DNA from 3 places in the Staphylococcus hyicus genome. Region 3 is predicted to be linked to each of the others. Evidence: riboswitches for the same ligand, from Rfam matches in the RefSeq annotation. Region 3 holds a riboswitch; each other region holds the start of a gene.

Region 1 (8,186 bases), 1.0 Mb from region 3:
TACGTTTTCAAATGAATTCTCATACTTAGACGTTTTGTTAAAACCAACAGCTTTATATGTACGTCCAGTATTAGCTGTAAAAAAAGAAGTGAAAATTAAAGCAATGACACATATTACAGGTGGAGGTTTCTTTGAGAATATTCCACGTGCTTTACCTGAGGGGAAAACAGCGGTCATTGATACAACATCATTCCCGACGCCACGTATTTTCGATTGGTTACAACAACAAGGACAAATTGAGACTGCAGAAATGTATAACATTTTCAACATGGGGATTGGGTATACGATGGTGGTATCAGCTGAAGATGAGCAACGCGTCCATGAATTATTAAAACAAGAGAACTGTGAAGCCTACACGATTGGTTATATAGATGAAACATCTGAACCGATTCGTTTGTCGGAGGTGTAAAAATGGTTAAAATAGCCATTTTCGCGTCAGGGTCAGGTACCAATTTTGATAATATTATGCAACATATTGAGAGAGGGAAACTTGAAAATATCGAGGTGACTGGTTTATATACGGATAAACCAGGCGCACCTTGTGTTTCACTTGCCCAAAAGTATCATGTCAATATTTATGCATATGATCCGAAGCAGTTTTCTTCAAAACAGCACTTCGAAGAAACATTATGTGACTCACTTCAAAAAGACGGTGTTGAATGGATTGTGTTAGCAGGCTATATGCGATTAATAGGGGAAACACTACTCCATGCCTATGAAGGACGGATTTTAAACATACATCCGTCACTTCTTCCTAAATATAAAGGCAAGCATGCGGTAGAACAGGCGTTAAACAACAGGGAAACAACAACAGGAACAACGGTACATTATGTAGATGCTGGCATGGACACTGGGGAAGTCATTGCGCAGCGAGAATGTCCAATATATCCTAATGATGCAGTGCCAGATCTTGAGCAACGCATTAAAGCATTGGAATATGAATTGTATCCTGAAGTCATTCAAAAGATTATTCGATAAGGAGATTTCTAAATGAAAAAAGCGATTTTAAGTGTGTCAGATAAAACAGGAATAGAAGATTTTGCTAAAGGACTTGTTGATCAAGGCTTTGCATTATTTTCAACAGGTGGAACATTACGCGCTATTGAATCTGCAGGCATACCTGTTGCTTCCGTTTCAGATTTAACGCATTTTGATGAAATAATGGATGGACGTGTGAAAACATTACACCCTGCTGTTCACGGCGGAATTTTAGCTGATCGTGATAAACAAGAACATTTAGAGCAATTAAAAGCACAAGATATCGACCTTATTGATATGGTTGTCGTCAATTTATATCCATTCCAAAAGACAGTGGAAAATCCAGATGTATCAGAAGCAGATGCCATTGAAAACATTGATATTGGCGGGCCAACGATGCTCCGTGCAGCGGCAAAAAACTTTAAGCACGTGACAACAGTGGTGCATAGTGAAGATTATGATGAAGTGTTACAGCGTTTAAAATCGAATACTTTAGATGAAGCATTTCGAAAATCATTAATGTTAAAAGTTTATCAACATACTGCAGAATATGACCAAGCCATTGTGAATCACTTTAGTCAGAATAAAGAAGCATTACGTTACGGTGAAAACCCACAACAAAACGCATATTTTGTACGTACCTCTGAAGCATCTAATACTTTAGCAGGTGCTGTACAACATCATGGCAAACCTCTAAGCTACAACAACATTAAAGATGCAGATGCGGCGTTAACACTTGTAAAACGATTTGACGAGCCAGCAGCTGTTGCGGTGAAACATATGAATCCTTGTGGAGTAGGGCTTGGTGCAACAATTGAAAAAGCTTTCGAACATGCATTTCAAGCAGATTCGACATCTATTTTCGGGGGTATCATTGCACTTAATAGAACAGTAACTAAAGCATTGGCTCGACAACTACATGAGATTTTCTTAGAAGTAATCATTGCACCATCATTCGATGAAGATGCACTAGAGGTATTGTCTCAAAAGAAAAATATTCGTTTACTTCAAATTGATATGGCGCCTATCGTAGGTGAACAAGAGTTTGTTTCTGTTTCTGGCGGTTATTTAGTCCAAGATAAAGATGATGTACAAACGGCGCGCAAAGAGATGGAAGTAGTTACGGATGTACAACCTACAGAAGCGCAATGGGAAGCATTATTGCTAGGATGGGAAGTGGCAAAAGCGGTTAAAAGTAACGCAATTGTCCTTGCGAATAACCATCAAACTGTAGGTGTGGGTGCGGGTCAAATGAACCGCGTCGGTGCAGCAGAAATTGCTATACGTCAAGCTATTGAAATGAATGACCAAGTTGCTTTAGCTTCAGATGGCTTTTTCCCAATGGACGATACAGTTGAACTTGCCGCCAAAGCAGGCATCAAAGCAATTATTCAACCTGGTGGCTCCATCAAAGATCAAGATTCTATAGATATGGCAAATCGTTATGGCATCACAATGGTGACAACAGGTGTACGTCATTTTAAACATTAATGGAGGAACTAAAAATGAAAATACTCGTTATTGGTAGTGGCGGTCGTGAACATGCGCTTGTGCATAAATTAAATCAATCGAAACTTGTTACACATATTGATGTCATTCCGGGTAATGATGCGATGACTTCTATAGCAAACATTCATCTAGAAATTGCTGAAACAAACCATGATGCCATTCTTGATTTTGCTAAGAATCATGCGATTGAGTGGGTGATTATTGGTCCTGAGCAACCTCTTACAGATGGGTTAGCAGATTTATTAATTGAGGCAGGCATCTCAGTGTTTGGGCCAAATCAAGCAGCAGCCCAAATAGAAGGATCTAAAACGTTTGCCAAAAATTTAATGAAAAAATACGATATTCCAACGGCAGACTATCGTGAAATTAATGACAAAAATGAAGCGTTAAACTATGTTGATACGTGCGCATTACCTGTTGTATTAAAAAAGGATGGTTTAGCAGCGGGGAAAGGCGTTATCATTGCATATACACGTGAAGCGGCCGTCGATGCCGTGCATACGTTATATCCAAATGACAATGATAAAGTGGTATTTGAAGCCTTTTTGGAAGGCGAAGAATTTTCAGTCATGACATTTGTGAATGGGGACTACGCTGTTCCATTTGAAACGATTGCACAAGACCATAAGCGTGCTTATGATGGTGATCAAGGACCTAACACAGGTGGTATGGGTGCGTATTGTCCTGTTCCGCATATTAGTGATGACGTTTTACGTCAAACGAATGATCGTATTGCTCAACCCATTGCTAAAGCGTTAAAAGCAGAAGGTTACCATTATTTTGGTATTCTATATATTGGTGCTATTTTAACGAAAGAAGGACCTAAAGTGATAGAGTTTAATGCACGTTTTGGTGATCCTGAGGCACAAGTGTTATTAACGCGTCTTGAAAGTGATTTAATGACACATATTTTAGAGTTAAAAGACAAAAAGCCTATTTCACAAAAATGGAAGTCTGAATCGGTTGTGGGCGTCATGTTAGCATCTAAAGGCTATCCGGCTTCTTATGAAAAGGGTCATCACGTGACTGGTTTTGAAGAAGATTTAGAGCATTATTTTGTGAGTGGATTAAAAAAGAATGAGGCACAAAATTTTGTGACAAATGGCGGGCGTGTCATTCTTGCTTTAGGTGAAGGTGATACGATCCAAAAAGCCCAAGAATTAGCATATCAACGTGTATCTAAAATTGAAAACGACGCATTATTTTATCGGAAAGATATTGCAAATAAAGCATTAAAATAATCCTTATTTGTTGCATCATTTGTCACCACATAATTGGAAGTATAAGTTATACCATTTAGCGATATATATCATGAGAGCCCTTCAAACACAATACGTGTGAGAAGGGCTCTTTAAACGGGTTATTTCCTTTGCAGATGGAATAGTAGGAAAGGAAATGGTGTGCCTTTTCACATCATCGAGATCGTGAAAACGCAAAGCACCTATCGTACATCCGTAATGCCAGTAATCGGTATATAATGACTCAACATTAAAGCACAGAGTACGACACCAATGATAGAAACGATAAGTAATATATCGCGGTAACTAAAAGGCGCGTCATAATAATACGTACGCGGCCCATCTTTAAAACCTTTCATTTCCATTGCGACAGAAAGACGATGCGCTTTACGCATGTTCTGACTTAATAAAGGTATTAATATATGATAAAACCGTTTTGTACCTCGATAATGAGATTTTTGAATCATTTGATAACGCATTTTAAGGGCATGTCTCAATTGGATAAAAGATTCCATAATTAACGGCAACATCCGAAAAGCAGCCATAAATGCATATGCGATTTTAGGTTTGACGCGTAAATGTTGCATAAAGCTATAAAAAATCATAATCACTTGTGACGTAAACGCGATAGCTAAACCAAAATAGCTAATGACCAACGTTCTTAGAGATAAATGCAGCCCACGAACGAGACTTTCTTCCGTAATGCGAATAAATCCAAATTTGAAGAGCTCATGATGTCCATTACCGTAAAAAATCATAAAAAGTGATGAACTGATGGCAAACAATGTACTCAGTGTGATGAAAATAAATAAAACTCGGAATTTAGCACCACTGAGTATCAATGTCAAAAGAAACATGAATGAGACAAGGTATAGCATCGTATCAAAATTATGTACGAAAATCACAAATACGAATAATGCAATACCTAGAAACAATTTCGTTATAATATTGACTTTATCCATAAATGTTCGATATGACTTCCAAGATTCAATCATGTTGTCACCTTACTTTCAAACATTTTTCCATTTTCTATGATGTAATGATGTGTGGGATACCGTTGAATGATTTCTGGATCGTGCGTATTCATTATAATGGCTTGGCCTTGCTGAATACGTTGTTGAAATAAATCAATAAGTTTAAATGTATTATGACTATCTAATCCAAATGTAGGCTCATCTAACAAAATGATATCTGCAGATGTACTTAATGCAATCGCAACACTTAAACGGCGTTTTTGACCCATTGAAAGTTCAAAGGGATGTTGAGATTTGACATGAATTAAATCCAATAATGTTAACATTTCTACAGTAGCTTCATGGGCATCTTCGGCATTTTGATACTTGAAATTAATAAAAATTTCATCATAAACTGAATTTTGTAAACATTGAAGCTCAGGATTTTGATAAACCAAAAACATATGACTTGAAGCAGTTTTAAGTTTACGAATGGGTATGTCATTGAATGTAAGGCTACCTTCATAAGGAATGAGTTGCATCAGTGATTCAAAAAATGTAGTCTTGCCTACTCCGTTTTTTCCAGTAATTACAATCCAATCACCTGACTGCACTTGAAAAGTGTCTACGGAATATAAGTGCTTTTTGCCTCGTTTGATGATGCCATTTCTGAAAGTAAGACGAAAATTAGAATGTGTATTGTGTTGGACAACCGGTGGAGCGACTTGCCATGCTCTAGGGTGCCACACGCCGTAATCTGTTAAGGTCTCTTCAAAATGGGTGAGGATGTCAGAAGGTGTGCCGTCCTGAATTATTTGTCCGTCATGATTCATTAAAATAACACGATCGACAACATCCCATATATGTTCTACTTTATGTTCAACAATTAATACCGTTTGGTCTTCCCATAACGTTTTTAACAATGTCCATAAATTTTCAGTTGCTTCAGTATCTAACATGGCTGTAGGCTCATCTAAAAACAACGTATCCGCTTTTTGTAAAAGGGTGCCCGCAACTGCTAGTTTCTGCTTCATTCCTCCACTTAATCGATGTATCGCATGCTTAGGATGAACATCTAATTGTACTTGCTCCAAAACTTTTGCAATTTTTTGATCCATTTCATTTTGCGGGACTTGAAGGTTCTCTAACACAAACGCAAGTTCTTCATTCACCTGTGGCATACAAAATTGAGAATCAGGATCCTGAAAAATAACTCCAGCATTTTTGGCAACCTTTAAGTCATCATATTTCATTGGTAAATCGATTAAGTTGGGTACGATGCCACTTAAGACATTCAACAACGTACTCTTACCAGATCCTGAGGGACCGAGTAAAAGTACTTTTTCTTTTTCTTTAATTTCGATGTTCAGCCCATCAAAAATTTTCTTAGGACCATTAGGGTATTTTAAACGTAAATTTGTAGCTTTTAACACGATGAATGCTCCTTATAATGCATCATAATCTTCTTTAGAAGCAGGGCGGAATAGTTTGGTAACACCTGTTTTGTCTAATGCTTTCACAAGATAATAAGGAAATACCCCTGCTAAAACAGCACCACTGAGTAAACGGAATATAATAAGTAAAATTAAATTCCAAGCGGCAACTTCATTTAAATAGCCATAATACCAATCAACTGGAAAACTAATAATGGCTGCTGCCATCCCTGCTAAAACACTTACCATAAATGCACGTGATTGATATTTAAAAATCGCAAAAACAATTTCACATGCTAAACCTTGAAGTAGGGCATAAATAATCGTAGGAATATCAAAACGGCCCATAATAATTGTTTCTCCTGCACCTGCTGCAAATTCAGCGATTAAAGCAATCCCCATTTTCGGAACGATAAGGTAGGCCACAACAGAAGCTGCAAACCACATGCCATACATCAATTGATCAAGATGTAAGCCGAGAGGTTGAACGGTATAGTATGCCACCCACCAAAGATTATAAATAACAGCAAAAATGACAGAGATTAACACTGTAACTAATATGTCAGATAATGTTAAACCTTTTCGTTTTGAACGCATAAACATCCTCCTATATATACAAAAACACAGCACCTAAACAAGGTACTGTGCGTGAGCGTGTAAATAAAACACCAAATGAAAGGTCACAAACAACAGACGTATTGTGAATCATTTAGAGTCTATCTTCACACTTCCCTACGCTAGTATCATCTAGTTCAGGTTCAAAGGGTTTGAGGTGATGACCTCATCTCAGTTTGCACACCCCTAGTGTGTGTTTATTGAATTGATTAACGTCACTATACACCCGACGTCACTAAATGTCAATGCGTGGAAACAAATGGTGGATTAAACGTTGACGAAAAGTGCTGGTTATAAGGTTTGAATGGTAATTGAATGTATTTTGAGACACGCTAATTTAATCAATGATATGCGAAAAAGTGTAAGAATGCATAATAAACTACAGGTAATAAAAAAGGAGCCAGAACATATACTGTCTGACCCCATAAATCGATTCAGCTAATGAATGGATGCGTTATTCAAAAGAGCTTTGAATATCATCTTTCGTTTTTTCAGCACCATCTTTAGCATCATCTTTTTTATCTTTTAATTCTTGCTCTTTATCTTTAGCATTTTCTGCTGCTTTTTTGATTTCTTCTTTAGACATATAACATCTCTCCTTTTATGTTATCTACTTCTAAGAATTCCCACATATTTATTTATTAAACATTTAAAGAAGGGTAACAAACAAATGTAACTTTTGGTATAATAAATAAATGCGTTAATCTTATGAATAAAGTATGTTTTAATCGTGTTTAAAAAGATAATATAAATAAATATAGTGAAAGCAGTATGATTAACATTTTTTTATAAAAACTGAAAAATGCGTGTATTTACAACGTTTTACGTCTCTCCATCTTAAGAATGAGATTTGTTTTTTATAAAGACATGTACTGCGTCTTCGTATATAATAATTGTGAGGTGAAGCGGATGTCTTTGTTTAATAAATACACCGAAGTGATCTACAGTTACATCATCGGTGCAGTTTCTATTTTATTAAGTGTTATTATTTTCCTTAATATTCCACTTATTCACCAATTCAGTGCACATAAAAAGCCAGCGATTCACATTGAGAACTTGTGGGACTTTATTATGGCTTTTTTTAATGAAATTATTCGCGTTATGAGTAATTATATTGGTGAAATACCTTTAGTGAGTGGCATTATCATCTTATTATTTGGTCTTTTTATGATTTTTATCGGGAGAACGCTAACAAACACAACACGTTTTGATTATGATATTTCAATACTGTTTTTATTAATTGGTATTATTTATTTTGTCTTAACGTTAATATTCATGTCACAAGTTTACGGTATTGTAGCTTTTGTTTTTGTTTTTCCATTCTTAATACATATTGGATATATCACGTACAAAGATGAACTTAATCCGTTAAATCGTAAAAAGCATTATCTATGGATTATCATAAGTTATGGTCTTTGTTATATCATTGGGCAACTGGCACTTTATAGTCGAATAGAGGA
Region 2 (8,186 bases), 870 kb from region 3:
GAGTTACCACCACCGACAACAGCGACATCCTTACCTTCAAATAATGGGCCATCACAGTGTGGGCAGTATGCGACACCTTTGTTGGCAAATTCGCTTTCACCAGGTACGCCAAGTTGACGCCAACGCGCGCCTGTAGCGATGATTAATGATTTTGTTTTTAACGTTGCACCGTTATTTAACGTAACGTCTGTGCCTTCGTCCGTTTTTTGAATCTTATCAGCACGAACACCTTTCATGATGTCTACTTTGTAGTCTGAAATGTGTTGTTCAAGGTTTGATGATAGTTCAGGACCAGTTGTCTTTTTCACGCCGATTAAGTTTTCGATATCAGCCGTATCATTCACCTGACCACCAATACGGTCAGCGACAATACCTGTTTTTAAACCTTTACGGGCAGCATAAATCGCTGCACTTGCGCTTGCAGGACCGCCACCGATGACAAGAACGTCGAATGTTTCTTTGCCTTCAAATTCAGACGCATCAGGACCTTCGCCTAATTCGTTTAAAATATCTGAAACGGTCATACGGCCATTACCAAATGATTCCCCATTTAAGAAGGTGGCAGGCACAGCCATGATGTCTTCAGCTTCTTTTTTGAATACGGCGCCGTCAATCATCGTATGTGTAATATTTGGATTGAGGACTGACATTAAGTTTAATGCTTGAACGACATCAGGACATTTTTGACATGTCAAGCTGACAAACGTTTCAAAATTTAATGGTTTGTCTATTGCTTTGATTTGATCGATCACAGATTGTGATTCTTTTGGTGCGCGACCACTGACTTGTAGTAAAGCGAGCACAAATGAATTAAACTCGTGACCTAAAGGAACTCCTGAAAAAGTGATACCTGATTCCTCATTTGGTCGGTTAATACTAAAACTTGGTGTGCGTTTTAAATCAGCTTTTTCAACAGTAATGTGAGATGACATGTCTGCAACTTCGTTTACTAAGTCGCTTAATTTTTGTGAATGTTCATCAGTGCCAGCACTTAATTTGAACACCACGTCACCTTCCATTAAATCAAGGAGCTGTGTAAGTTGTTGCTTTAACTCTTGGTTTAACATATATTTTGGCCTCCTAAAAATGTGAATGGATTGAGAGCGGGACAACAATCTCATTCAATGGGAAGATTGCTGTCCCGCCCAGGCAATAATGAAACGTTTGAATACCTTCAGAAGGAGGCAATCAAACGTTTCTTGTTGTGCCTAAACGGAATATTTATGAATAAAAATTGGAATAAAATAATAATGATAGGATGAATGGCAAGGGATAGTATAATAAATCTACCCCCGTATCTCTATCGTTCTTCAACGCTAGAATTTATATTTTGCTTGGGTGATTGGATAAAAATTCTAGAGATGCATATAGGTGTAGCCATTCATTCATCAAAAAGATAGTATTCGAACTTCTTAGATTTTACCTACTAAGTCTAAACCTGGTGTTAATGTGTCGTTACCTTCTTCCCATTTTGCAGGACAAACTTCACCTGGGTTTTGACGAACGTATTGCGCAGCTTTAATTTTGTGAACTAAAGTGCTTGCGTCACGGCCGATACCGTCAGCATTGATTTCAGCTGCTTGAACAACACCGTCAGGGTCAACGATGAATGTACCACGTTGTGCAAGACCAGTGTTTTCATCTAAAACGTCAAAGTTACGAGTGATGGCTTGAGATGGGTCACCAATCATTACGTATTGTAATGTGCTGATCGCATCTGAATGATCATGCCAAGCTTTGTGTACGAAATGTGTATCAGTTGAAACAGAGTAAACATTTACGCCAAGCTCTTGTAATTTTGCGTAGTGATTTTGAACGTCTTGTAATTCTGTTGGACATACGAATGAGAAGTCAGCTGGGTAGAATACAACTACACTCCAGTTCCCTTTTAAATCTTCGTGAGATACCTCAACGAATTCGTCTGTTTTTGCGTTGTACGCTTGTGCTGAAAATTCTTCAATTTGTTTACCGATTAAAGACATAATGAAATTCCTCCTAAAAAATGATAGTGATTATTATTGATTAGAATTGATGTGATATGGTTCTTTATCATCATTCCTTATTAATAATAATTCTAATCTTGACTCTTATTATACACGAAAAGCGATAGACGTCAAACGAAATTGCTCTTTTTTACTTTAAAAGCATTTTAAAGAATATGTAAATTATCGTGGAAAAGTGAGGCCTAAAGCATCGAGAACAATACAATTTACACATTTTCATTATCAATAACGATATAATTTTCTCAATTAGATATACATTTTATCAATTAATACACCGTTCGTTGTGAAAGGACTGGTTTTTCGTGGTGATGTGTCCTTAGACATACGAAAAAGTAAAGCCAAACATAAACTGTAAGCTTTACTTTAATTTTAGGTTATTTAAATGTGACGCTAACACTGCCAATATGATCGTAATCTACATTATAGGAACCGACTTCAGCTCGAATTGGCGTGATAAATGTCCCTGAAGATACAATGTGGCCGGCTTTTAATGATTTACCATGTGTAGCTAATTTTCCAGCTAACCATTGTATGGCTTTTACCGGATGGCCTAAAACGGCAGATGACTGCCCCTTGGCAAGTTGGGTATCGTTGTGGCTAAGTGTCATATCAATTTGTCCAAGGGTGTCATAATCCGGTGCATCGATGGTCTCTCCAACAATGACAAGACCTGTAGCCGTATTGTCAGCCAACAAGTCGCCTAACGTAAAATGAGGAAACCAATCGATATAGCGTGCATCTGGCACTTCAATCGCTGGTGCAATTTTAGATTTTGATAGTACTTCTTCAACAGTAGGATGGTTGGATAAATCTTCAGTAATCTCAAACACCAATTCAGGTTCGATTAAAGGTGAAAATAAATCATGTATGTTCACCGTCGTATTTGAAGCCTTAATGACATGACTTAATAATGTCCCATATGCTGGTTCGTGCGTGTGGGCATAGGCTTGTGTTTCTTTACTCGTCATACTCACTTTGTACCCCGCAATCGTTGATCCTGTCGCAGATTGAATCTGTTGAATGAGTTCTTGTTGTACCGCATACCCTAACGTTTCATCTACCGCAGCCTCAGGGTTTAAAAAAGGGATGGGTTCATGGTTTAAATATGCTTGATGGAGTTGTTTGGCTAAAGATTTTGTGTGATGCGTCATAGTGTCTGCCCCTTTATTCAGAAAATTGTTACAATTAGGATAACTTTTATTTCATCACAATGCAAGTTGATGCGAAACAAGATTTATGCGTAAGAAATTTGATTTTGATAAAATGATAAAAAAGGTAATAGGGGTGGCAAATATGTCAGAACATGTTTATGCGTTAGCAAAGCAACATCATTCGGTTCGAAAATTTAAACCAAAAACGATTGACCGTGAAGTGATTCGTAAGCTTATTGAAGCGGGACAAATGGCGTCTACATCGAGCTATCTTCAAACGACTTCTGTGATTGGTGTGGAAGATTTAGACAAGAAAGAATCTTTAAAAGAAGTGTCCGGACAGCCCTATGTAGTTGAAAATGGGTACTTACTCGTTTTTGTCATTGATTACTATCGACATCACTTAATTAGTCAAAAACGTGATGCACAATTAGAAGGTAGTTTTGAATCAGCAGAAGGTTTGCTTGTAGGAACGGTAGATGCCTCATTGATGGCACAAAACATTGCCTTAACCGCAGAGGATATGGGCTATGGCATCGTGTTTTTAGGTTCATTACGTAATGATGTGACGCGTGTGCGTGAAATTTTAGGATTGCCAGAGTATACGTTCCCGCTATTTGGAATGGCCATTGGTGAGCCCGCAGATGATGAAAATGGCGCACCGAAACCGCGATTACCATTTGAACATGTCTTTCATGTTGATGGCTACGAAACAGATCGGGAGCAATTAGAAGCACAACTCGAAGCCTATGATGAGACGGTGTCTGACTATTATAAAGCACGAACAAATGGAGAACGCACAGAAACATGGTCAGAACAAATTTCGCAATTTATGAGTAGTAAACAACGTTTAGAAATGTTGAACTGGTTACAAATGTCAGGATTTAATAAGAAATAAAAAATGAAAGGGGACATATTAGCCCCTTTCATCACAGGGAGACACAGCATCTCTGTTAATTAAAAATAAGCCAACAAAATTCAATAATACATGAATTTTGTTGGTTATTATCTATCTATATTAATAAATTTAATTTTAGTGATGGACCATGTAATGAATTGTGATTGATCTATCAAACCTTTTTAATGTTGTGATGCGAGTTCGTCATAGTGATTAGAATTGAACGTCTCTTCATCTAATTGTTTCGTTAATTTTGCAGTTCCTGTACCTGCGAGTATAGCGTCATTCACGTTAAGTGCTGTACGCCCCATGTCGATAAGCGGTTCTACTGAAATTAAGACACCCGCGAGACCGACAGGCAAGTTTAGTGCAGATAATACGAGTATCGATGCGAATGTTGCACCGCCACCTACGCCCGCTACACCGAATGAACTTAACACGACCACAACGATTAACGTTAAAATAAATTGCCAGTTCAGTTCAACGCCTGCTACGGGTGCAACCATGACAGCTAACATAGCTGGATAAATACCCGCGCAACCATTTTGACCGATAGAGAGGCCAAATGAACCTGAGAAATTTGCAATGGCAGATGGCACACCTAATCGTTCTGTTTGTGTTTGAATGTTTAATGGCAAAGCCCCTGCACTAGAACGAGACGTAAACGCAAATAAAATAACTTCTGCTGTTTTCTTCATAAATTGAAGAGGATTTACGCCTAATAGCGCTAAAATAATCATATGAATGAGATACATCGTGAGCAATGCGGCATAAGAGGCAATTACAAACTTACCTAAAGTCCAAATAGCTGCAAAATCACTTGTGGCAATGGTTGTCATCATAATCGCTAAAATACCATAAGGTGTTAGACGTAATACGAATGTTACAACAGCCATGACAAGCGCATACACAGCATCGATGCCACGTTTTAAAATGTGGCCTTTGTCAGGTTCTTTACGCAACACACGTAAAAATGCAAACCCAATAAACGCTGCGAAAATTACGACAGCAATCGTCGACGTTGCACGTGCACCTGTAAAATCTAAAAATGGATTTGAAGGTAATAGCTCTAATATTTGTGCCGGTAGTGTCGTTGCTGTCATTTCTTTTGCTTGGTTCGTAATTTCAGAACTGCGTGCATTTTCGGCTTGACCTAAATCAATCGAAGAGGCATCTAAGCCGAATAACAACGCATAAACAATCCCCACAATTGCTGAAATGGCTACAGTACCGATTAAAAATAGTAAAATGATACTACCCATTTTGGCGAATTTTTCTCCAATATCAATTTTCGTAAATGCGACAACAATAGATACAAAAACCAATGGGATGACAATCATTTTAAGTAATGAAATATATCCTTGACCGACGATATTAATCCATGATGTCGTTTCAGTCGTGATTTTGCTTCCTGCACCATAGGAAATATGGAGGATTAAGCCGAGAAGGATTCCTAAGCCGAGTGCGATGAACACACGCTTAGGAAATTTTATATGTTTTTTAGCCATCCACCATAATCCAACAAGTGCAATGATGAAGATGACTAAGTTTAGAATAATTAAAAATGTAGTCATGGCAACACGCTTCCTTTAATTCCGATTTATATAATAAGAATAATCGGTAAAGGGTGTAAAAGCAAGTACATTTTTAATTTTGTTGCACATTTGGTGTAAAAGGTTGCAAAGTTTGGACGGCGTGTGTGTCACCTTGAATCGCTCCCGCTAGTAATGTGCCAACGATGGGAGAAAGCAGGATGCCATTACGATAATGACCTGTTGCCACAAAAAGATTAGGACTAAGTGAACCCATTATTGGTATCTCATGATGCGTAATCGGTCTGATCCCCGTCCATGTTTTAATGGTACGATGATGACGTAGTTGTGGAAGCATTTCCTGACTTTTGTCATCTAGCCATTTTAAATTGTTTTCATTATTAACCGTGGACCAATTGTCCCATTCTGACGTGGCACCGATTAAATACCGATTGTGTCTTTTAGGGACGATATAGCAACCATTTGTATTAAAAAGGGTCGTCTTTAAAATAGGGGATTGGGTTTCGACTAACTTCACATCGCCTTTCACAGGACGGGTAGGTAGTGAAATATGTATATCTGATAACAGTTGGCCACTCCAGGCACCTGCCGCAATAACCAGTAAATCTGTCATCATAGCGCCTTGAGAGGTATGAACGGTATAGCCACCTCGATGTTTTTCAATGTGTGTGACTTCAGTATGTGAATACAATTGCGTGTTTTTTTGAGATATTACCGCTTTTGTGAGCGCTTGAGTATAAAGGTTGGCATGGATTTGACCATCATCTTGAATTTTAAATGCGGCCGTCGTATTGGGGTTTAAGTGCGGAAACATTTGACGTAAGTCTTGAGTGTGAAACCATTGAATGTCATGGTCATCTTGTTTTAAAAATGAAAATTGTTTTTTGATATTTTCGATATGAGTGACTTCTGTCGCGATTTTAATGAGGCCGTGACATTGGAATTCAATATCTATCCCTGTGTCGTGGTGGAGTTGTTGCGCAACATGTGGCATCAATGTGCGACTTTTCATTGCTAAGCGATAGAGTGGGGTATCTTCGAAGAACTCATTTTGAGCCCCTAGCATCCCTCCAGCTGCATAAGATGCATTCATGCGTGGTGTAGAACGATCGATAATAGAAATGGCATAGGATGCGTTTGATAAATGGCGAGCGATAGAAAGTCCTATCACGCCGCCACCGATAATGATTATTTTTTGCATAAAAAAACCTCCTGCGATCTTGTGCAAGAGGTGTCACCTGTATTGAAACAATCTGAAAAAAGACTTTTTCCAGATACATAAATTGTGTTCACATACGGCTTCCCTTCGTTGGTACTAACCACTTCAGGTTCAAAGAGTTAAGATGACGTCTTTCTCAGCTCATTTAAGAGCACCCCTAGCACTTGTATTGCGTATTTATTTTATTTGAATTTTAGACGCCGAATAAGCGTGCCCAAAATCCTTTTTGTTCTTGGTTATTTTTAAGTGTTGTCACAAGTTCTTGTTGTTCTTTTGTGTGTGTTTCGATACTTTCCTGTGTTTTAGATAATTGATCTGCTTGCTGTTTTTGACTTTCAGTGATGGCATTTAAAGATTTTGCGTTTGTTTCAAGTTGATTGTTCAACTGTGTATGTAATGATTTCAACTCTTCTTGTTGTTGGTGAACTTGAGAAATCATTTGACCTAATAATTGACGCTCTTCACGCATTTTGTCGATTTCTGCTTTTAATTCTTGCATCATTTGAGGAAATTGTTGATCCGATGGTAAGTTTTGATTGTTCTCTTTAACAATAACTTGTAAAAAGTCTTTTTCTTTTTCTAATTCTTCAAATGCCAGCTCGTAGCTGTTCGTTCGTCCAACACGTTCTGCAATCTCTTGGAATAATTCGATATCTTCTTCTTGGAAATCCGTCGCTTCACGTCCACGGTATTCCGTTTTTTTCAACTGGTAGCCACGTTCTTCTAGGTGCTGTACAATTTTGCGCACTTGCTTTTCACTAAGCTCTGATTTTTGTGCAAACTCTTTTGTTAGCATGTTCATAAATCCTTTCTGTCAGTCGTATTAGACTTACGGTAGCCTGAGTTCAGTGACCCGTCAGTCTTACCTCTACCTTATTGTAACGGCTTTATGACTCGATTTCAAGGGCTTAGGCATGCATATCTTTACTCAAATTCATTTTAATTAATAATGGATATATCACACGTCGTGGTATGCGATTGGCAAATACATATTTTAAAATATAGCATGATTTTACACTCGTTCCATAGATATCTTTCGTTAAAGGAATGTTTGCTTTGATATATAAATCAAGTGGCACTGGTTTTCCTTTACGGTCCAATGAAGGTTGAATATAAGGGATTTGCGTTTGTTTTTCAAATCCATGACTTGTAAGAAATTGACGGCGGAATGCGATATCTTCCGTCGTTTTTGCATCGGCTTCAGGATTTTCAAGTGTAGATTCAAACATAAAGAAGTTTACGTCACGACCATGCAGTTGATTGGATAAGCGATTAATCCCTTTTTCGACTTCTTCTAATGTTTCGGCCAAATAAGTTTCACGATGTTCGCCAGGTTCTGCAATTAAATACACGATAAAACCT
Region 3 (8,186 bases):
CTCAGTTACAGTGCCGTTTTCCGAAACGATTTGAAAGCGAACGGCTTTAAATGTTTTCATTGATGCAGCCCCCTTAAAACTTTTTCAACTTTACGAAATATGTTCATTTGTAGTTTATTATAACTTAATTCTTAAAAAAATTTCCAAAATCTTTTAAAAAATTGACGATGGTCACGGTTCAAATTTCAAAAAATCCACCTTGATATGGGTTTATAAGATGACGTATGCTATAGCCATAAAGAGAGGAGGTGACAACGATAAACCAGTTTCAAGCCATCGGTATCATTATAAAATCTCCTAATTATTATGATACGAATGACACCCCATTTATCACTCTGACGATTAAAATTGAACGTGATTACAAAAGTAAAAAAGATAAGCCTATTTTTGATTATCTGAATTGTAAAGCTTATGGTACGATTGCTCAAGCGATACATGAAACATGCCATAAAGAAGACCTCATCGCAGTTATAGGACAAATTCAATCACGTAGATATGACTATGAAGGTGAACGGCGGTACACTACAGAATTGGTCATTGCTCAAATAAAACACCTTTCTTCTACCCAATGTTTAAAATAATCTCCTAATCAAAAGTTTAACCATTCCAATGAAAATGTTTTATATTTATTGTGAAATCCATGAACACTCATCAAACATTTTATCTAACACATCTATCTATATCCCTACTTAATGATAAAATATTCAAAAAGGAAGCTTACTCAATCTAAAATGGATAATTAACACTAAAATTAGACAGGTTAAGTTTTTAATAGTTACGTAAAACAAAGTAATGGTGATTCTACACGTACATTATTAACATGTAACCCATTTAAAAAAGCAGTATATTTTTATTACTCATTAGTTAAATAAGGATAATACTCTCCTTTTCAGGTATTCAAAAGCCTTCGAATTTGTGTGTATCACAAATTTTGAAGGCTTATAAAATTGATGAACGTGTGAAAAAATTTAGAACTTTACACTAAAATTGACGGGTTGCTATTTAAGGGTTTTAAGCGATTTATTTAATGAGAATTTTATCTTTTGTAATATTTTAAGAGTTGACACGTCACATGATTAGCGCTTTTTGTAATCTTTTTGTAACATAAATGGTGTTTAATTTAACATTACTGTTATATGATTGAAAAAGACTGGTGCTATATTATTTGTGAACATAACAATTTTTTATACCAATTACTGGAGGATTACTAAATGAAAAAATTACTTTTAGCAACATCAACAGTAGGTTTATTAGCAGCGGCACAATTTGCTACTAATGCTGAAGCAGCAAATCAAGAACACGTTCAATTACAAGAGGGTGTGCATCTTATTCAATGGGGTGACACTTTAAATAAAATTGCTAAAAAATATGATGTAACAGTGGAACAATTAAAAAAATGGAATAACTTAGAGTCTGATCTTATTTTTGCAGGTGAAAAATTATACGTAACTGAAGCAGTGGCAGCCGCACATGGTTATCATGCAACTCAAGAGTTCGTTTTACCAACGGGTTACAACACAACTACATATCACACGACTTCATACAATGAAGCAGCATATTACACAGCACCTACGCAATATACGTCATCACAATCTTATGAAACGTATGATGCACCTATAGCGCAATACACATCTTCATATTCAAATGTTCACACACAAACAACGTCAAGTTATCAAGCACCGAGAACGACTGCTGGTTCAGGGTCTGTATATCAACAATTCATTAATGCTGGCGGTACTGCAGCGATGTGGAATTCTATTGTAATGCCTGAATCTGGTGGTAATCCAAATATTGTAAGTCCAGCTGGATATAGAGGTTTAGGACAAACGAAAGAAGCTTGGGGTACAGGTAGCGTTACTACGCAAACTCAAGGTATGATTAATTACGCAAATTCACGTTACGGTTCTGTAGACCGTGCAATTCAATTCCGATTAGCTAACGGATGGTGGTAAAATATAAACGCATCGACTTTCAATCAGTCGGTGCTTTTTTTATTGCTATTTAAGGCGTGTTTTGTTACGTTTGAAACAAATAATACAAAGACTACTAGGGGAGCCGTATGGCTGAGATGAATTGTATTCAGACCCTTTGAACCTGATATAGTTAACACTAACGTAGGGAAGTAGCGTAGACATTAAATCCTTTTATGATGACTAGGCTACTATTTTAGTAGTCTTTTTTTATTGGAAAGGGGTAAAGATATGTTATTTGCTGAAGAACTTAAGCAAGAAGCACAACCCATTATTGATGCAATTTATACTGATGATTTTATTCAAGGATTGTTAAACGGGACGCTTACAAAAGCGGCCATTAAACATTATTTGAAAGCGGATGCACGCTATTTATTTGAATTTGCCAAAATTTATGCATTATTAATACCAAAGGTGAGTACGGCCAATGAAATTCAGTTCCTAACTGACCAGATTTTATTTGCATCTTCTGGAGAAGTAGAAGCACATCATATTCTCGCAGATTACGTGCATTTATCATATAATGAAATTATTCAAGATGGTGAATGGTACCCTACTGCAGATCACTATATCAAGCACATGTATTTTAATGCGTACCATTTTGATGATATAGCATATACAATTGCGGCGATGGCGCCTTGTCCATATGTTTATCAACAAATTGGGCTGCGTGCCTTACGTGAACACGATTTTTCAGCTAATCATCCGTTTCACGCATGGTTTGCTTTTTATGCAGAAGGTATGGATGATTTAATGCTACATATTGATCATTGGCTAAACCAATGTGCAAAACAAGCCACAGCCGCTGAACGTCAACAATTAAAACGTAATTTTTTAGAAAGCACTGTTCATGAACGTCACTTCTTTAAGATGGCATATACGCAAGAAAAATGGGACTTCAAGGGGGAATACGATGCATAAGCTAAACATTGCATTGACGATTGCTGGTACAGATCCATCAGGGGGGGCTGGTGTCATGGCGGATTTAAAATCATTTCATGCTTGTGGTGTCTATGGTATGGCTGCCATTACGAGTATCGTGGCACAAAATTCTTTAGGTGTACAGCATATTCATAATTTAGAAACGTCATGGCTTGAAGAGCAACTCGACAGTGTTTTTATGGATGACCCTCCACATGCTATAAAAACAGGAATGATTCCTACTTCTGAGATGATGATGTTAATTTCAACTTACATTAAAAAAACTACCATGCCATATGTCATAGATCCGGTAATGGTGGCGAAAAGTGGAGATGCTTTAATGTCTGAACAGGTACGCAGAGAATTAAAAGCAACACTTCTTCCGTTAGCTGATATTGCTACGCCAAATATTCCTGAAGCAGAAGAAATTACGCAAATGACTCTAAACTCAGAATCATCTATTCTTAAAGCAGGACAATTTTTTATAGATGAGATTGGAACGCGAGGTGTCGTATTAAAAGGAGGACATTTAAGTGGTGATGCTACAGATTACCTTATTACGAGGGAAGGTGTCACGACTTTCACACACGAACGTTATCCAACACTTCATACACATGGAACAGGTTGTACATTTTCTGCGGTGATTACTGCAGAATTAGCAAAAGGCAAATCTGTCGTTGATGCGGTATCTAAGGCAAAGGCTTTCATTTCTAAAGCGATTCAACATACTCCTGAAATTGGAAAAGGAAGAGGGCCGGTAAATCATTTTGCTTATCAACAAGAGAAAGGTTGGGATTGAAATGAGTTATTTATCTAAAGTTAAATATACACAACCACTCGTTGTATGTTATACAAATGATGTTGTAAAAAACTTTACAGCGAACGGATTGCTTTCAATTGGAGCAAGTCCAGCGATGAGTGAAGCGCCAGAAGAAGCAAAAGACTTTTTTAAAGTGACAAATGGATTATTAATTAATATTGGAACTTTGACACGTCAAACAGGACAAGATATGTTAGAAATTGCAAAACAAGCAAACGATTTAGGTGTACCTATTGTATTTGACCCTGTAGCGGTAGGTGCTTCTCGTTTTCGGAAGGACTTTTGTAAACAATTTCTAGCACAAGTCGATGTAGATGTTATTAAAGGGAATGCTTCTGAAATATTAACCTTAGTAGATGATCAAACCACTATGAAAGGTACAGATAGTGATTCTGGCATGGACCATATCAAAATCGCATGTGAGGCATACAAAAAATACAATACAGCAATCATTGTAACTGGAGAAAAAGATGTTATTGTTCAAAATCATCAAGTGATAGAGCTATCAAATGGTTCGCCTTTATTGACTAAGATTACAGGTTCGGGTTGCTTATTAGGCGCTGTTGTTGCTTCTTTCTTATTAAGTCAAAAAAAACCGGGTATAGAGGTATTAATTGAAGCTGTTTCGATTTTTAATATTGCGGCAGAACATGCAGAATTGAGTCAAGGAGCAGATTTACCAGGGACATTTTTAGTATCTTTTGTGAATGCTTTAAATCAAGTAGATGAGGCAACTTATCACCAAGAAATCAAAAAGAGAGAAGTGAAAGTAACATGAATTTTAAAAGGGAACAATTGCGTGTTTATTTTATAGCTGGTACTCAAGATGTTAAAAAGGGTACCTTGTACGATATATTGAAAGCGGCACTTGAAGCTGGAATTACGATGTTCCAATTTCGTGAAAAAGGCCCCTCTTCTTTAAAAGGAGAAGCTAAAGAACGTGAAGCGATTGCTTTAATGGAGCTTTGTAATGCCTATCATGTGCCATTTATTGTGAACGATGATGTGGATTTAGCATTGAAGATTGGGGCTGATGGTATTCATGTGGGACAAAATGATGCGAAAATAGATTCATTTATTCATAAAACTGACAATAAAATTATCGGTTTAAGTATAAGTGATTTTCAAGAATATGATGAATCGGATTTAACACATGTTGATTATATTGGGGTTGGACCAGTGTATCAAACTTCTTCAAAAAGAGATGCGAAACAACCGGGTGGCGTGGAAATGATTCGTCGCATGCGTACATATGATGAATCGATTCCAATCGTGGCAATTGGTGGGATTACAGAAGAAAATGTCGCATCACTGAAAAAGAACGGCGCTGATGGTATCGCTACAATTTCATCCATTACACATAGTTCAAATATTGAAAAAACTGTGTCGCGATATTTACAGTATTTTAACTAAATCAGTAATTATTTTTGTTTATGTTTCCACACAATTGAGATGTGTGATAAAATATCATTTATGTGAATATATCTTTAGAGGTGGAAAAATGAAGAACAAAGCGCTATTGGCGACACTATTAGGGGTCGTTCTGTTATTAGCTGGATGTGATTATAGTAAGCCTGAAAACCGTACTGGCTTCTTTTACAACACGTTTGTTTCACCAATGGATCATTTAATCCATTGGTTAGGTGATCATTTAAATAATAATTATGGTTTAGCTATCGTTATTATCGTGTTAGTGGTACGTATCGTATTACTACCATTTATGTTATCGAATTACAAAAACATGCACATGATGCGTGAAAAAATGAAAATTGCAAAACCAGAAATTACGGCAGCACAAGAGAAAGTGAAACGTGCGCGTACGCAAGAAGATAAAATGGCTGCAAATCAAGAAATGATGCAAGTTTACAAAAAATATGATATGAACCCAGTTGCAAGTATGTTAGGATGTCTGCCACTTATTTTGCAAATGCCGATTATCATGGCCTTATTCTTCGTTCTAAAATATCCGTCAGGTGGCGGTATCACAGAATTCTCAGATTTTTTATGGTTCCAATTAGATAAACCTGATATTTGGATTACAATCATCGCCGGTATTTTATATTTTATTCAAGCATATGTTTCAAGTATGCATATGCCTCAAGAACAACGTCAAATGGCAGTGATGATGATGATTATCTCACCAATTATGATTGTGTGGATTTCATTTAGTTCAGCCGCTGCATTAGGATTATATTGGTCAGTATCTGCGGCGTTCTTAGTGGCACAAACTTATGTTGCTAACATTGTCTATGATAAAAAAGCTAAAGAAGAAGTTGCCCCAATGATTCGTAAATTTGAAGAAGAGAACAAAGCGAATAAAAAAACTGGTAAAAACACGCAAGTTGTTTCCAAAAAGAAGAAAAAGTAATGATACAAAATAACCATCCGACCTTTATATGGCAGGATGGTTATTTTTTATACCCATTCTTTAAAAAATTGTTTTAAAAATACTTCTAAAAAGGCATGACGTTCTTGTGCTAAAGCACGACCTTTAGGCGTATTCATTAAATCTTTAAGTTTTAATAGTTTTTCATAAAAATGTTTGACAGCAGAAGGTTGAATCGTATTGAGGTCAATATAAGGTAATTCTGTATACGTAGCTTCGCCGGTCCACATCGGTTCATTGAAATAACCAGCAAATTGAAACGTTCGCGCGATACCTATAGCACCTATTGCATCTAAACGATCTGCATCTTGAACAATTTGTGCTTCTATTGTTTCTAACGGTGTCCCTTCCTTTGATTTACGGTAACTCATATGATTGATAATATACATTATATGTTTTTGTTCCTCTAGAGATACGCCGATATCATTGAGAAATGACGCCAATGTTGAGACGCCTTCTGCATGAGGTAATTTGTCGTCAATTGTGTCGTGTAAAAGGGCAGCCATCTCAATGACAAAAATATTCACGTCATCATAATCTTCTGCAATCAATTTTGCAAGTGTAGTGACACGTCGCACGTGAGCGATATCATGTCCACTTGTATCTTGTTTATGAATGTGTTCCATATAAAGTTGTGCTTGTTGACACTTTGTGGTTGTCATAACCTATCTCCTTATAAAATTGGTGAAAGTAGCTGACTAATAGATTCTTTAAACTTGATAATAAGACTCCGTTTTGCATACCGCTCAGGTGTAAGTACAGAACACTTTTTCAAGTCTTTTTCAAAGCTTTCACGAAGTTGCGATGCAATCCCTTCATTATAAACAAATGCATTGACTTCAAAATTTAATACGAAACTACGATTATCCATGTTTGTTGTCCCTACACTTGTAATTTTATCATCTATTGTTAAGGTTTTCGCATGCAAAAACCCATCTTCATATAAATAAACCTTTGCACCTACGTCTAATAACGATGCGGCATTTTTATATGTTGCCCAATAAACAAAAGGGTGATCTGGTTTATTTGGAATCATCAAATGGACATTAACGCCACCAAGTGCTGCAATTTGTAACGCATCTATAAATGATTGATCTGGTACAAAATATGGTGTTTGAATATATATGTCTTTTTTGGCCATATTGATCATTTTTAAATAGCCATATTTAATTTGTTCCCAGAATTCATCAGGTCCACTTGATGCAATTTGAACGCCGATATTGTCATGATTTTTAAGTTGTACTTGGGGAAAGTATTTCTCATGATGCTCTATATCATGACGAGATGATTGTGAGTTCCAATCTAGAATAAAACGTAGTTGTAATGCATGTACAGCTTCACCTTCAATTCTTAAATGTGTATCTCTCCAATTACCAAATTTCTTAGACAATCCTAAATATTCGTTGCCGACGTTGAATCCACCAACGTAACCAATTTTTCCATCAATCACAACGATTTTACGATGATTACGATTGTTCATACGAAAGTTAATGATAGGTAACTTAGATGGGAAAAACGCTTCAACACGTCCCCCTTTTTGTTTAAAAGCCTTCAAGTCTTTAAACGAAAGTCCTTTAGAGCCAATATCATCATACAACATTTTCACTTCTAGACCTTCTTCTAATTTTTTCTCTAATAATTCTATAATACTTTTACCTAAAGCATCGTTACGAAAGATGTAATATTGAATATGAATATACGATTTCGCATTGAGAATGTCTGCTTTCAGTTGATTGAATTTTTGGTTTCCATCTAGTAAAACATCAATCTTATTTTGATTCGTATAGAAAGCAGCATTGTTATAAAGTAGCCCTCGAATCATAGATTTATAATTTTTTACATGTGGATTATCAGGATCAAAATGATCATTTTTCAAAGCTTCAAGCTGTTGATTGACGAGTTGTGTTAACCCTTTTTGGTCTTTTTCTGATACTTTAAAAATGGATTTACGTTGAATTTGACGGCCGAATAACAAATATAATATGAAACCTAAAATAGGAAATAATGATAAGACTAAAATCCAAGCCCATATAGAACCAGCACTACGACGTTCCATAAAAATAATTGTAAATACGAAAGAGATATTTAA

What was found. A riboswitch is a leader RNA that binds a small molecule or an ion and turns the genes downstream of it on or off. The one in region 3 is predicted to bind thiamine pyrophosphate.
Region 1: linked by a shared signal. The riboswitch ahead of SHYC_RS08695 (ECF transporter S component) and the one ahead of tenA (thiaminase II) in region 3 are both predicted to bind thiamine pyrophosphate.
Region 2: linked by a shared signal. The riboswitch ahead of thiO (glycine oxidase ThiO) and the one ahead of tenA (thiaminase II) in region 3 are both predicted to bind thiamine pyrophosphate.

The regions. Positions count from the first base shown of each region.
Region 1 is NZ_CP008747.1:1,835,818-1,844,003, reverse strand. Features, by position in the region: gene purM (phosphoribosylformylglycinamidine cyclo-ligase) at 1-409, shown strand, start outside; gene purN (phosphoribosylglycinamide formyltransferase) at 412-978, shown strand; gene purH (bifunctional phosphoribosylaminoimidazolecarboxamide formyltransferase/IMP cyclohydrolase) at 991-2,469, shown strand; gene purD (phosphoribosylamine--glycine ligase) at 2,484-3,728, shown strand; gene SHYC_RS08705 (energy-coupling factor transporter transmembrane component T family protein) at 3,929-4,720, opposite strand; gene SHYC_RS08700 (ABC transporter ATP-binding protein) at 4,717-6,111, opposite strand; gene SHYC_RS08695 (ECF transporter S component) at 6,124-6,708, opposite strand; TPP riboswitch at 6,824-6,924, opposite strand; gene graF (glycopeptide resistance-associated protein GraF) at 7,181-7,312, opposite strand; gene auxA (lipoteichoic acid stability factor AuxA) at 7,636-8,186, shown strand, end outside.
Region 2 is NZ_CP008747.1:2,422,784-2,430,969, reverse strand. Features, by position in the region: gene ahpF (alkyl hydroperoxide reductase subunit F) at 1-1,067, opposite strand, end outside; gene ahpC (alkyl hydroperoxide reductase subunit C) at 1,413-1,982, opposite strand; gene SHYC_RS11540 (2-keto-4-pentenoate hydratase) at 2,378-3,154, opposite strand; gene SHYC_RS11535 (NADPH-dependent oxidoreductase) at 3,297-4,052, shown strand; gene SHYC_RS11530 (L-cystine transporter) at 4,235-5,626, opposite strand; gene thiO (glycine oxidase ThiO) at 5,700-6,806, opposite strand; TPP riboswitch at 6,890-6,993, opposite strand; gene SHYC_RS11520 (DNA-binding protein) at 7,018-7,620, opposite strand; gene SHYC_RS11515 (hypothetical protein) at 7,733-8,186, opposite strand, start outside.
Region 3 is NZ_CP008747.1:818,297-826,482, forward strand. Features, by position in the region: gene SHYC_RS03710 (YwpF-like family protein) at 1-60, opposite strand, end outside; gene SHYC_RS03715 (single-stranded DNA-binding protein) at 249-581, shown strand; gene SHYC_RS03720 (LysM peptidoglycan-binding domain-containing protein) at 1,212-1,952, shown strand; TPP riboswitch at 2,039-2,138, shown strand; gene tenA (thiaminase II) at 2,202-2,891, shown strand; gene thiD (bifunctional hydroxymethylpyrimidine kinase/phosphomethylpyrimidine kinase) at 2,884-3,690, shown strand; gene thiM (hydroxyethylthiazole kinase) at 3,692-4,489, shown strand; gene thiE (thiamine phosphate synthase) at 4,486-5,124, shown strand; gene yidC (membrane protein insertase YidC) at 5,213-6,079, shown strand; gene SHYC_RS03750 (HD domain-containing protein) at 6,127-6,759, opposite strand; gene cls (cardiolipin synthase) at 6,771-8,186, opposite strand, start outside.